Regions from separate parts of the Streptomyces sp. NPDC047982 genome, predicted to be linked through region 1. Evidence: riboswitches for the same ligand, from Rfam matches in the RefSeq annotation. Region 1 holds a riboswitch; each other region holds the start of a gene.
The links. Region 1 has a riboswitch for cobalamin ahead of ACGF2V_RS24220 (ABC transporter substrate-binding protein). Riboswitches for the same ligand answer to the same signal wherever they lie in the genome.
Positions count from the first base shown of each region.

Region 1 (3,402 bases):
CCGCCGAGGGTCCAGGCGAGGACGGCACGGGCCTCGTTGCCCCGGCCGGTGGTGAGAAGCAGCAGGTCCGTGACCGCGGTGAGCACCGACGCCACCGCCACACCGGACAGCACGAGCCGTACCGAGGTGATGCGTCCGCCGGTGCGCGCGGTCGCGTACACCACCAGCAGCGCGCCCAGGGCACCGGCGAACGCGGCGGCCGGCAGCGAGACGGGGCCGAGCACGCCCACGCCGAGCACGATCACCGAGACCGCGCCCAGTGACGCGCCGGAGGACACGCCCAGCAGGTACGGCTCGGCCAGCGGATTGCGGATCAGGGCCTGCATCGCCGTGCCCACCACCGCCAGCCCGGCCCCGGTCACGGCGCCGAGCAGCACACGCGGCGCCCGCACGTCCAGGACGATGGTCTCCCGGGCGCGGGTCCAGGACGGCTCCCGCCAGTCGGCGCCCAGCGCGTGCGTGACGATGCCCCACACCTGGCCGGGCGGCACGTGCACCGAGCCGATGGCCAGGCCGGCGGTGGCGGAGACCACCAGCAGCAGCGCGAGGACGGTCAGCACCAGGGGGAGGGGAACACGTCCCGAGCGGCCCGCGCGGCGTGTGCTCCGCGCGACCGGCCCGTCCACCGCCGCGTCGGCCGGGCCGGCCTTCACGGGCGTCCGCGTCACCGGAACCTCTCGGGATGCAGACCGCGTGCCAGGCCGTCGACCGCGTAGGCGGACCGGATGCCGACGAGGGTCGCGGTCAGCGGCAGGACCACGAACCGCTGGTTCCTGATGGCGGGAACATCGGCGAGAGCGGGCTGCGAGAGCAGGAACTCCTTCTTCTGCTCGACGCTTCCGGACCCCGCGTAGTCGTAGATCACCACGACCTCCGGCCTGCGGGCCACGACCTGCTCCCAGGAGACGTCCCCGAAGACGTCGTCGAGGTCCGCGAAGACGTTGCGGCCACCCGCCAGCCCGATCAGGTCGTTGCCCAGGCCCTTGCCGCCCGCGGTCAGGGCGGTCTTGTCGCCGCTGTCGTAGACGAAGACGGGCACGTCGGGCCCGCTCCCGACGGCCGCGACGGCCCTGTCGACGCGTGCCCTCAGATCGGCCACCAGAGCGGAGGCACGGTCCGGGACGCCGAAAATGCGGCCGAGTGTGCGGATCTCGTCGTAGGTGTCCCGCATCGTCACCCGCTTCTTGCCGCAGTACTCGCGGTTGAGGTAGGTGTCGATGCCCGCTTCGGCGAACGCCTTGCGCGAACGGCCCTCGTTCTCGGCGAACGCGCTGCCGTAGCCGCCGTAGACGAAGTCCGGCTCCGCGTCCAGGACCGTCTCGAAGGACGGTTCCCTCTTCGCCAGCTCGGGTACGGCCGCGAAGTCCTTCCTCAGCTCGGGCAGGACGGCCGAGTCGGGGAAGGCGGTACCGACCATGCGGTCGCCGAGGCCCAGGGCGAGCAGCAGTTCGGCCGGGTGCTGATGGATCGTCACCACGCGCGAGGGCGGTTCGTCGTAGGTCGTTCTCACCCCGCAGTTGTCGACGGCGACCGGGAAACCGCTGACCCGCGACGCACCGGCCTTCGGTTTCCTGGGGGAGTCGTCGGCGCCGCAGCCGGCCGTCAGCAGGGCGGTGGCCAGGGCCACGACCCCGGCGACGGCACGCAGGGTGCGCCGGGTCCGGGCAGGGTGAGAGCAGGGGCGGCGGGATGTGCCGAAGTACACGTAGAGCCTCCTGGGGAGTCCGCGCTCCTCAAAACGGGCCCGCGACAGGCCAGTTTCCTGACTCCCGGATCGACGTTCCCCCCGCCTTCCCGCGCCGCGCGCAGTGGCATGTCGAAGGGTTGCACTCCCCGGTCACAGTGGCGGGACCGTGCCGGATTCGCACCGGCTTCCTGTCTCCCGTCGCGGCGATGACCTGCCGATATTACGTTCGTCCGAGGTCGGCGCACAGAGGGGGCCCATGTGAGTGATCGCACGCCCAGGGACCGGAACGCGTCTTTCGGCCACTCGCCGACGCGACCGGACCACGTGGTCCGGGAGGCCGGGTGCGACCGTCGTCAACACGCGGTTCCCCAAGTCTCGCGTTCGACGTAAAAAGGCGGAAAAGGGTAAACCATCTTCCTGTGTGCGACATCCTCACTGGCGTGATGAGCCTGACGGGGACACCCGTTTTCCTGGCCACGATCACGCTGGCCCTGGTCAGCGTGCTGCTTCCCCTGCTGTTGTGGGGACGGGTGCGGGGCCCCGCCGTGGTGCGCGGCGCGAGCCGCCTGGCGATGGTCGTCCTCGCACAGGGGGCGGCCGTGCTGAGCGTCTTCGTGGTGGTCAACAACACCAACGGCCTGTACGACAGCTGGGCCGACCTGCTCGGCACCGGACACCACGTCGTCGCCGCCCCGGACCTCGGACGCGACGGACTCGGGAGTCACAAGGACCGGGCCAACGAACCGAAGGTCGTCCAGGACTTCAGACCGGCCCGCGACGCCCGGATGGGGCACAACGTCCGCGTCACCCATGTGCGCGGCCGGGTGTCGGGGGTGTACGGCGAGGTGTATGTATGGCTGCCGCCTCAGTACGACCAACCGGCCTTCCGACACCAGAAGTTCCCCGTGGTCGAACTCCTCGGCGGCTTCCCCGGTTCGGCGAAGGCGTGGTTCAGCAGCCTTCGGGTGCAGTCGCAGCTGGAGGCCCGGATGCGAAGCGGTGAGATCGCCCCGTTCATCCTCGTGGAACCGCGCACCAACCTGCTGGCCGGTCAGGACACCGGATGTGCCAATGTGCCGGGCGTCGTGGACGCCGAATCGTGGCTCAGCGTGGACGTCCGGCAGATGGTGATCGACACCTTTCGCGCGCGGGGCGGCGCGGAGGGGTGGGCGGTGGCCGGTTACTCGGCCGGGGCACACTGCGCCGTGAAGATGGCACTCGCCCATCCGGAACGGTACCGGGCGGCCGTGGGCCTCTCCGGCTACAACGACCCGGCCGCCGAACGGGTCTCCCTCACGGCCCGCGCCCCCGAACTGCGGCGCACCAACAACCCGCTGTGGATCCTGCGCCACGCGAGCACGCCTCCGCGCGTCTCGCTCTATCTCTCGGGCGGACGCGACGACGGCTACCGTGACGGCGTCGCGCTGCGACGCGCGGCGATGCCCCCGACACGGGTGGTGGTGGCCCGGGTGACCGGCCCGCACACCATCGGGCTGTGGAAACGCCAGGTGCCGCAGGTCTTCCGCTGGCTGACGGCCGAACTGTCGCCGCCGGCGGGGCGGGTGGCGCCGGCGAAGGGCGTCTGAGGAGCCGGGAAGCGGCGGGGACGGGCCGGACGGGCAGAGGCGGGGCGAGGACCGACGGGGGCGACGGCACGGAAGGTACCGACGCGGTGCGCGCCGGACGGTCGGGCCCTCGGGGCCGTCCGTCCGACG
Region 1 is NZ_JBIDBS010000021.1:30,565-33,966, reverse strand. It holds gene ACGF2V_RS24225 (iron ABC transporter permease) at 1-626, opposite strand, end outside; gene ACGF2V_RS24220 (ABC transporter substrate-binding protein) at 665-1,705, opposite strand; cobalamin riboswitch at 1,735-1,917, opposite strand; gene ACGF2V_RS24215 (alpha/beta hydrolase-fold protein) at 2,131-3,273, shown strand.

Region 2 (3,402 bases), on a different contig from region 1:
TCGACACCGGGTGGGACGATCCGGAGGCGTGGGACACGCTCACCGCCGGGCTGACCGCCGTCGGCGTAGCCGTCGCCGACATCCACGGCATCGTCATCACCCACCACCACCCCGATCACCACGGCCTCTCCGGCCAGGTGCGCGAGGCGTCCGGTGCGTGGATCGCCATGCACGCGGCGGACACGGAGATCGTGCGCCGCACTCGGGAGGCGGAACCCGGCACCTGGCTGAACTACCTCGTCGCCAAGCTCACCGCGGTCGGTGCGCCCGAGGCGCACCTCGCGCCGTTGCGGGCCGCGGCGGCCGACCGAGGGCGTATGCGGACCCTGCCCGGGGAGCGGGCCGCGCTGCCGGACCGGGAGATCGTGCCCGGTGAGCTGTTGGACCTGGCGGGGCGGCGGCTGCGGGCGGTCTGGACGCCCGGCCACACCCCCGGTCATGTCTGCCTGCATCTGGAGGAGAACCACCCGACCGGTCTGCCCGGCCGGGGACGGCTGTTCTCCGGGGACCATCTGCTGCCGGGGATCAGCCCGCACATCGGGCTCTACGAGGACCCGGACGCAGACACGGTCACCGATCCCCTCGGCGACTACCTCGGTTCCCTGGAGCGCGTGGGCCGGCTCGGGGTGGCGGAGGTGCTGCCCGCCCACCAGTACGCGTTCGCGGACGCGGCCGGACGCGTACGGGAGCTCCTCGACCACCACGAGGAGCGGCTGGCTGGGCTCCTCGGGCTGCTGTCCACCCCGCTGACCCCGTGGGAGCTGGCCGAGCGCATGGAGTGGAACCGGCCGTGGGACCGGATTCCGCACGGCTCGCGCAACATCGCGGTCTCGGAGGCCGAGGCGCATCTGCGGCGGCTGGTGAAGCTGGGCCGCGCGGAAGCCGTGGCGGGAAGCGATCCCGTGACGTACATCGCGGTATGAGCGGTGCGAGTGGCGTTCACCGTGGTACGTACGAGCCGCGTGTGGGCGGCGGGGGCGGCGTCGACCGTCGTACGAGTCGCGTGGGGGCAGCGGGCGTCGCGGCGGCCCGCGTCGCGGTGATGCACGTCACGGTGGCGTACGTCGCGCGGTGATGCACCTCACGGTGGCGTACGTCGCGCGGTGATGCACCTCACGGTGGCCTGCGTCGCGATGGCGCACCGCCTCGTCCTCGTCGCCGTACGAGCGCGCGTGGGCACCCCGCGTCCGACCGGAACGCCCGCCCCGGGGCCCTTCCGGTACGCCCGGTAGAGTGAATGGGTCGTCATCATGCCCGTACAGGGGGAAGCCGGTGCGAATCCGGCACTGACCACGCAGCCGTGAGCCGTCCCGTGGGCGGTGAGTCGGAATGCCCTGGACGCGGTTGTGACCGGCTCGGACCACCGGAACCCCGGTGGTCGGCACCGTCGAGGTATACGGAGTCGGAGCCTGGTGCGTGAGCGTGCCTGTGCCCGGTTCGGTTTCCCGCACAGGAGAGGCCCCGCCCGCCATGACCGTACGCCGCAGCGCGGCAACGCTCGCCGCGACCACGGCCGCCGTGCTTTGCGCGGCCGCCCCGGTCGCGGTCGCGGCGCCGTCCCCGTCGCCCACGCCGTCCGTCGCCCTGCCCGCCGGGCTGTACGGCACGAAGGACCCCACTTACGACGGTGTCTGGCGGCAGTCGCTGGCCTTCCTCGCGCAGCGGGTCGAAGGCGTGACGCCCGCCGCGAAGTCCGTGGACTGGCTGATCGGCCAGCAGTGCGCCAACGGCGCCTACGCCGCGTACCGGCCCGACGTCTCGAAGCCGTGCGACGAGAAGACGGTGCTGGACACCAACGCCACGGCGATCGCCGTGCAGGCCCTCGCCGAGGTCGGAGGACACGGGGAGACCGTGAACGACTCGGTCCGCTGGCTGAAGTCCGTGCAGAACGAGGACGGCGGCTGGGGATACGTGGCCGGCGCGCCCAGCGACGCCAACTCCACCTCCCTCGTGATCGGCGCCCTCGCCCGGCAGGGCCAGCGGCTCGCGGACATCGTCACGCCCAAGGGCAAGTCCCCGTACGATCCGCTGCTCGCGCTCTCGATCCCGTGCGGTGAGAAGGACGGCGGCGCGTTCGCGTACCAGCCGGACAAGGCGGGGAAGCTCGTGGCCAACGCGGACGCCACCGCCGCCGCCGTGCTGGGCAGCATGGGCAAGGGCCTGGCCACCGGCGACAACGCCGCCGCCAAGGGGACGAACTGCCGCCCCGCGGCCTCCGGTTCCGCCCTCACCCCCGAGCAGGCCGCCCAGAACGGCGCCCACTTCCTCGCCGGTGCCCTCGCCGCGAAGGGCCACCTCGACCTGGCCCCGATGCCGGGCGCCGAGGACTCCGGCCCGCAGCCCGACATAGGCAACACCGCGGACGCGGTCGTCGCGCTGTCCGCCTCGGGCCACCAGGACAAGGCGGCCAAGGCCGTGGCCTGGCTGAAGAAGAACTCCGGTGCCTGGGCCGAGCAGAACGGCCCCGCCGCCTACGCGCAGCTGATCCTGGCCGCGCACGCGACCGGGAACGACGCCCGGGACTTCGGCGGCGTGAACCTGGTCGACAAGCTGAACGCGACCGGTCCCAAGCCCGCGGCGATCACGACCCCCGATCCGTCCGCCGACACCGGGTACGAGGCCACGGAGAAGGACCGGGTCCACAGCGGCGACGACGTGATCGGCGGCGTGTGGTGGTTCGTCGGCATCGGCCTCGTCGTCGGTGCGGGCGTCGGCTTCCTGATCAGCGGCCGCCGGAAGAACCAGCAGCTGTGAGGCGGACGGGAGGTGCCGCCGCGGTGCTGACGGTCCTGGGCACGGTGGTGACGGCCATGCTGCTGGCCGTGCTGGGCGCGGGAGAGGCCCAGGCGGCCGGCTACCGGTACTGGTCGTTCTGGGAGGGCTCCGGCGAGAGCTGGACGTACGCCACCCAGGGCCCCGCCCTGGTCCGGCCGGACGACGGTTCCGTGCAGGGCTTCCGGTTTTCGGTGAGCGAGGACTCCCAGGACGCGGCCCGGCCGCGCCACGCGCCCGGCTTCGCGAAGATCTGCGCGGACACCCCGGCCGAGAAGGGATCCAAGCGGGTCGCGCTCGTCATCGACCCGGGCACGGCGGCGGACGCCCCGGACGGGCGGACCCCGCCCCCGCTGCGGACCGCGTGCGCCCTGGTCGCCCCGGACGCGAGCACCGCCGAGGCCCTCGCCTCGGTGGCCAAGCCGCTGCGTTACGACGGCAACGCGCTGCTGTGCGCCATCTCCGGCTACCCGGCCTCCGGCTGCGGCGAGCAGGTGTCGGGCGACGGGCACAAGAAGCCTGACGCGTCCGCCTCCGCCACGTCCGCCACGTCCGGCGGCGGTTCCGACGGCGGCGGACCGTCTGCGGGGATGCTCGTCGGGGCCGGCGCCGTTCTCGCCCTCGGCGCAG
Region 2 is NZ_JBIDBS010000020.1:138,132-141,533, forward strand. It holds gene ACGF2V_RS24020 (MBL fold metallo-hydrolase) at 1-923, shown strand, start outside; cobalamin riboswitch at 1,229-1,356, shown strand; gene ACGF2V_RS24025 (prenyltransferase/squalene oxidase repeat-containing protein) at 1,471-2,754, shown strand; gene ACGF2V_RS24030 (SCO2322 family protein) at 2,811-3,402, shown strand, end outside.
Region 2: it holds a riboswitch for cobalamin, as region 1 does, so the genes downstream of both, ACGF2V_RS24025 (prenyltransferase/squalene oxidase repeat-containing protein) here and ACGF2V_RS24220 (ABC transporter substrate-binding protein) in region 1, are expected to answer to the same signal.

Region 3 (3,402 bases), on a different contig from region 1:
GCTGGCGGTCGCCGTCACCGGCATCCTCGCCACGATGCCGTACATCGCGCTGCAGCTCGTCGGCATCCAGGCGGTGCTGGACGTGATGGGCGTCGGCGGCGGCGAGAACACGCACTGGTTCGTCAAGGACCTGCCGCTGCTGCTCGCGTTCGCGGTGCTCGCCGCGTACACCTACTCGTCCGGCCTGCGGGCCCCCGCGCTGATCGCGTTCGTCAAGGACGGCCTGATCTACCTGGTCATCGTGGTGGCGATCATCTACATCCCGATCAAGCTGGGCGGATTCCACGACATCTTCGCCGCCGCCGAGGAGAAGTTCGCCGGCCCGCCCGGCGGGAAGCCGACCGGCGCCCTGGCGCCCGGCGAGGCGGGCCAATGGGCTTACGCCACCCTGGCGTTGGGCTCGGCTCTGGCCCTCTTCATGTATCCGCACTCGATCACGGCGACGCTCTCCAGCCGCAGCCGCGACGTGATCCGGCGCAACACCACGATCCTGCCGATCTATTCACTGATGCTGGGCATGCTGGCGCTCCTCGGCTTCATGGCGATCGCCGCCGGGATCGAGGTGGAGAACGGGCAGTTGGCCATTCCGCAGCTGTTCGAGAACATGTTCCCCGACTGGTTCGCGGGCGTCGCGTTCGCCGCCATCGGCATCGGCGCGCTGGTGCCCGCCGCGATCATGTCGATCGCCGCGGCGAACCTCTTCACCCGCAACATCTACAAGGACTTCCTGAAGCCGGACGCGACCCCCGAGGAGGAGACCAGGGTCTCCAAGCTGGTGTCGCTGCTGGTGAAGGTCGGGGCACTGGCCTTCGTCCTCACCATGGACAAGACGGTCGCGATCAACTTCCAGCTTCTGGGCGGGATCTGGATCCTCCAGACCATGCCGGCCCTGGTCGGCGGCCTGTTCACCCGTTGGTTCCACCGCTGGGCGCTGCTCGTGGGCTGGGCGGTCGGCATGGTGTACGGGACGGTCGCCGCGTACGAGGTCGCCGGCCCGACCCAGGCGCACTTCGGCGGATCGTCCACGAAGATCCCCGGCATCGGCGAGATCGGTTACATCGGTCTGACGGCGTTCGTGCTGAACGTGGTGGTGACGGTGGTGCTGACGTTCGTCCTGAACGCCGCGAAGGCACCCGCCGGCGTCGACGAGACCTCCCCGGCCGACTACACGGCGGACGCGGGCGACCCGGGTGTCCGGGTGGAGCTGCCGCCGGCCGTGCCCGAGTCCCCGAGTTCGGCGGCGACGCAGGGTGGCGGCCGCTAGGACGTGTTTTCGAAAGTCCCGTCCGGCCCGCGACGCCTGGCACGGCGCCTCGCCACGTTGTCAGGATCGTCCACGTACGCCGCGGGCCCCGCCCTTCGGGCGGACGACGCCACTTTCGAAACACGCCCTGGAACGACCGCTCGGACGGCCCGGGACAGCCCGCCGCACCCCCTTCCCGAGGGGCGCGGCGGGGCACGTCCGCCTTCTTCCCACGAGGGCCGCAGGACGCGCCCTACGGCCTCGACGTGAGTCGGCCGACACAACATCTGGGGGCTGCCTCACCGAGCGGCCCCCACATGTATGCTCGTGCTCGCTGTCGCCGCAGGGGAATCCGGCGCGAATCCGGAACTGTCCCGCAACGGTGTGCTCGGTGCGCTTTTGCGCATGCCCGAGCAAGTCCGAGGACCTGCCGACAGCGCATCCGGTTCGACCGACCCGGATGCCAGACGTCCGGGCCTCGCGGATGGGCCGGTGGACGCCGTACGCAGTGCTGCCCCCTGTCCGGGCCCGGTGCTGCCCGGCCACCCCCGCTCCCCCGCCGGCCCCGAGCCGAGCGAGGGAGAGCACCGCGTGACCATCGCGCCAGCCGATCCGGCCCCGGTCGCCGTGTCCGAAGCGACCGTGTCCGAGGCGGCCGAGTCCGGGGGAGCCGCACACGACGGCCCCGGTACCGCACACGACGAGCCGGGAACCGCGCTGCTGCGGACCCTGACCGCGCTCACCGCCGACCTGCCCGACACCGACCCCGGCCGGGTGGCCGCCGCCGCGCTGCGCGGGCGCAGCGCCCGAGCCGACGAGGCCGAGCTGCACTCGCTGGCCACCGAGGCCGCCGCGGGGCTGATCTCCGAGGACCCCGCCTACTCCCGGCTCGCCGCCCGGCTGCTGACCCGTGCCGTCGCGGACGAGGCGGCGGGGCAGGGCGCGGTCTCCTTCTCCGCGTCCGTCGCCGTCGGCCACCGCGAGGGCCTGATCGCGGACCGCACCGCCGCGTTCGTCCAGGCGCACGCCGCCACCCTGGACGCCCTGGTCGAACGCTCCCTCGCCGACGGCGCCGACGACCGGTTCGGCTACTTCGGGCTGCGGACCCTGCACAGCCGCTACCTGCTGCGCCACCCGCACACCCGCCAGGTCATCGAGACCCCGCAGCACTTCATGCTGCGGGTCGCGTCCGGGCTCGCCGAGGACGACTCCCCGCGTGCCGTGGACGAGGTCGCGGCGCTGTACGGGCTGATGAGCCGGCTCGACTACCTTCCCTCCTCCCCCACGCTGTTCAACTCCGGTACCCGGCACCCGCAGATGTCGTCCTGCTACCTGCTGGACTCCCCGCTCGACGAACTCGACTCGATCTACGACCGCTACCACCAGGTGGCGCGCCTCTCGAAGCACGCGGGCGGCATCGGCCTGCCGTACTCCCGCATCCGGGCCCGCGGTTCGCTGATCCGGGGCACCAACGGGCACTCCAACGGGATCGTGCCGTTCCTGAAGACGCTCGACGCCTCCGTGGCCGCGGTCAACCAGGGCGGGCGCCGCAAGGGTGCCGCCGCCGTCTATCTGGAGACCTGGCACGCGGACATCGAGGAGTTCCTGGAGCTGCGCGACAACACCGGTGAGGACGCCCGCCGTACGCACAACCTGAACCTGGCGCACTGGATCCCGGACGAGTTCATGCGCCGGGTCGACGCGGACGGCGAGTGGTCGCTGTTCTCCCCCTCGGACGTGCCCGGGCTGGTCGACCTGTGGGGCGACGAGTTCGACGCCGCGTACCGGGCCGCCGAGGCGCAGGGGCTGGCCCGCAAGACCCTGCCGGCCCGTGAGCTGTACGGCCGGATGATGCGCACCCTCGCGCAGACCGGCCAGGGCTGGATGACGTTCAAGGACGCCGCCAACCGGACCGCGAACCAGACCGCCGAGCCGGGCCGCGTCGTCCACTCCTCGAACCTGTGCACCGAGATTCTCGAGGTCACCGACGACGGTGAGACGGCCGTCTGCAACCTGGGCTCGGTCAACCTCGGCGCGTTCGTCTCGGGCGGGGACATCGACTGGGAGCGGCTGGACGCCACCGTCCGCACCGCCGTGACCTTCCTGGACCGGGTCGTCGACATCAACTTCTACCCGACCGGGCAGGCCGCCCGCTCCAA
Region 3 is NZ_JBIDBS010000025.1:67,006-70,407, reverse strand. It holds gene mctP (monocarboxylate uptake permease MctP) at 1-1,264, shown strand, start outside; cobalamin riboswitch at 1,548-1,693, shown strand; gene ACGF2V_RS26710 (ribonucleoside-diphosphate reductase subunit alpha) at 1,835-3,402, shown strand, end outside.
Region 3: it holds a riboswitch for cobalamin, as region 1 does, so the genes downstream of both, ACGF2V_RS26710 (ribonucleoside-diphosphate reductase subunit alpha) here and ACGF2V_RS24220 (ABC transporter substrate-binding protein) in region 1, are expected to answer to the same signal.

Region 4 (3,402 bases), on a different contig from region 1:
GACATCAGGGGCACGGCGCACACCGCGACGCGCAGCACGTCCTCGCCGTGCGGCGGCGCGATCACGGACTCGCGCACGGCACCGCGCAACGAGACCCGCAGTCCGTCCTCCTCGTCGATGCCGAGCCCGTGCGCGAAGGGCAGCACCCCGTACGTCGGGCGGCCCGTGACCTCGCGCAGCATGTCCAGGCCGGGCTCCAGCAGCGACACGTCGCCGCGGAACTTGTTCACGAGATAGCCCGCGACCAGCGCCTGGTCCTCGGCGCAGAGCAGCGCCGTCGTGCCGAAGAACGACGCGAAGACGCCGCCGCGATCGATGTCCCCGACCACCACCACCGGGAAGCGTGCCGCCCGGGCGATGCCCATGTTCACGATGTCCGTGTGCCGCAGATTGATCTCGGCCGGGCTGCCCGCGCCCTCGCAGATCACCGCGTCGTACGTGCTCCGCAGCCGCTCCAGGCAGTCCACGACCGTGCCGAGCAGGGCCTCCTGCCTGCCGCCGTGGTAGCCGCGGGCGCTCATCTCGCCCACCGGCCTGCCCATCAGGACGACCTGGCTGGAGCGGTCCCCGCCGGGCTTGAGCAGCACCGGGTTCATCAGCGCGGACGGCTCCACCCGGGCGGCCGCGGCCTGCATGGCCTGGGCGCGACCGATCTCGGCGCCCTCCCGGGTGACGTAGGAGTTCAGCGACATGTTCTGCGCCTTGAAGGGCGCCACTTTCACGCCCCGGCGCGCGAGCCAGCGGCAGATGCCCGCCGTGACGACGCTCTTGCCCGCGTCCGAGGTGGTCCCGGCGACCAGGAGTCCGCCGCTCATGTCCGTCTCCGTCCTGCGATCAGGCGTTCCGCGACCGTGAGGGGCGCGGTTCGTGCGGTCCGTGCGCCGCTCATGCCCGCGAGCCGCGCCCCCGCGATCCCTCGCCGTCCCGTGCCCCGTACGTCCGCGAGCCGTCGCGCGGCGAGGCCCGCGCCCAGCCGTGCGGCCACGCACGCGCCGAGGGCCAGCACGCCCACCCGGCGCGACAGCCGCACCGCGCGCTCGATGTCCGCGGTCTCCACCGCCCGCCCGGTGGCCCCGTTCAGCACGGGGCGGTGCTCGACCCGGCCTCCGTACGCCAGCGTCCCGCCCAGCCGCACACCCAGCGCGCCCGCGAACGACGCCTCCACCGGGCCCGCGTTGGGGCTCGGGTGCTTCGCCGCGTCGGCCCGCCAGGCCCGTACCGCCTCGCGCGGCCGTCCGCCCGCGACCACGGCGAGCAGGGCGGTCAGCCGGGCGCCGGGCCAGCCGGCGAGGTCGTCGAGTCGGGCCGAGGCCCAGCCGTAGCGCCGGTGACGGGGCGACGTGTGGCCGACCATCGCGTCCAGGGTGTTGACCGCGCGGAAGCCGACGAGGCCGGGAACACCGGCCAGCGCCCCCCACACGAGGGCGCCGACCACGGCGTCCGAGGTGTTCTCGGCGACGGACTCCACCACGGCGCGGGCGATCTGCGGCCCGTCGAGGGAGTGAGGGTCGCGCCCGCACAGATGCGGCAGGCGTTCCCGGGCCACCTCGACGTCCCCGGCGGCCAGGGCACCGCCGATGGCCCGCGCCTCCCGCCCCAGCGAGGTGCCGCCGACCACGGACCAGGTGGCGGCCGCGGTCAGCGCGACGGAGGCGGCGGGGTGACGGCGTACAGCACGGGCGAGCAGCGCCGCACCGCCCACGGCGCCGCCGGCGCAGACGAGGGTGTGCAGCGCGCCCCACCCGCGGTGGTCGCGCCACAGACGGCGCTCGACGCCCGCCGCGGCCCGCCCGAAGGCGGCGACCGGGTGCCTCCTGCGGGGGTCACCGAGCAGCAGATCGCCGATCAGGCCGACTGTGGCGCCGTACGCGAATACGCGATCGGCACGCATGGCTCAGCCGGCCGTCGCGCCTCGGAGGACCTTCGTACGGGCGGCTCTCGGCGAGAGCGGCACAGGAATGGACGCACGGCTGCCAGGCATGGAGATATGTCCTCACTCAGGGTCCGCGCCCTGGTTCGACGTGACCGGCGACGAGAGTCTCCTGGCTCCCGGATCCGCGATTCCCCCGGCCTTCCAGCCCGCTCGCGCGTGCCGTGACTTCCCGGTGTGGGGGACCGCTCCCCGGTGACAGTGGCGGGACCGCGCCGGATTCGCACCGGCTTCCTCTGCTGTCGCCGTAAATGGCTCCGGCAGTCCACCACGCTCCGCGAACGCCCGTCAACTAGCCGTTGACCTGCGGCGGCGCAGTGTGTTGAGGCCCACATCCGGGCGGGGGCACCACGACGGGCCGGACGCGCGAGGCGTGTCCGGCCCGTCGGAGAGCGAAGAACAGCGAGGAAAGAAGAGGTGAAGAGGTGAAGAGGGGTGGGCGGAGAGGCGGGGCTCAGGCGACGATCAGATAGATCCCGTACGCGACCGCCGCCGCGCACAGCGCGAAGCAGGCGTACGCGCCCGCGCGTGCCAGCACCCGTGATCCGCCGGAGCCGCCCTGAGCCGCCGGTTCCGGCTGCTTGGCGAGGCCGACGATGCCCAGGGTGAAGACGCCCACCAGCGCGACGGTGACGACGAGCGACACACCGAAGACGGAGCCGAGGGCTGCCCAGTCGATATTCATGCTGATTCCTTAGACGGTCTGCGGACGGTCCGCGTGATCGGCCTGGTGCCGTGACCAGTAAACGTTGCCGGGAGGGGCAAACGTTGCCGGGAGGGGCACTAGACGGCGGCGGGACGCGCCGGGTCCTGGGCGGGGGGCGCCGGCGTGGTCGGGATGATGGTCACGAGGTCCTGCGCCCCGGCGGTGGCCGCGACGGTGGGCGGCGGGCTGACGGCGGCGATGGCCGTGGTGACCACGCCCGCGGGCTCGACGGCGCTCTCGGAGGGCGCGACGTCGTCGTGACCGACCGGCTTGCGGCGCGACACCAGCCAGATCGCGGCGGAGCCCACGACCAGCAGCGCCGCGACGACGACGACGCCCCAGGTGCCCTGCTGGGTCAGGAGCTCGGCGCCCGCGCCGACCAGACCCGCGGCGGGCAGGGTCAGACCCCACGCGACGAACATCCGGGTGGCGGTGGACCAGCGGACCACGCCGCCCTGGCGGCCGAGGCCCGCGCCCATCACGGCGCCGGAGCAGGACTGGGTGGTGGACAGGGAGAAGCCGAGGTGCGAGGAGGCGAGGATGACCGTGGCCGCGCTGGTCTGGGCGGCGAAGCCCTGCGGCGGCCTGAGGTCGGTGAGGCCGCTGCCCATGGTGCGGATGATGCGCCAGCCGCCCAGGTAGGTGCCGAGCGCGATGGCCATACCGGCGGAGACGATGACCCAGACCGGCGGGTTGGCGCCGGGGTTCAGCACACCGCCGGTGACCAGGGCCAGGGTGATGATGCCCATGGTCTTCTGCGCGTCGT
Region 4 is NZ_JBIDBS010000004.1:55,039-58,440, reverse strand. It holds gene ACGF2V_RS05820 (cobyric acid synthase) at 1-815, opposite strand, end outside; gene ACGF2V_RS05815 (cobalamin biosynthesis protein) at 812-1,891, opposite strand; cobalamin riboswitch at 2,036-2,168, opposite strand; gene ACGF2V_RS05810 (hypothetical protein) at 2,385-2,615, opposite strand; gene ACGF2V_RS05805 (inorganic phosphate transporter) at 2,714-3,402, opposite strand, start outside.
Region 4: it holds a riboswitch for cobalamin, as region 1 does, so the genes downstream of both, ACGF2V_RS05815 (cobalamin biosynthesis protein) here and ACGF2V_RS24220 (ABC transporter substrate-binding protein) in region 1, are expected to answer to the same signal.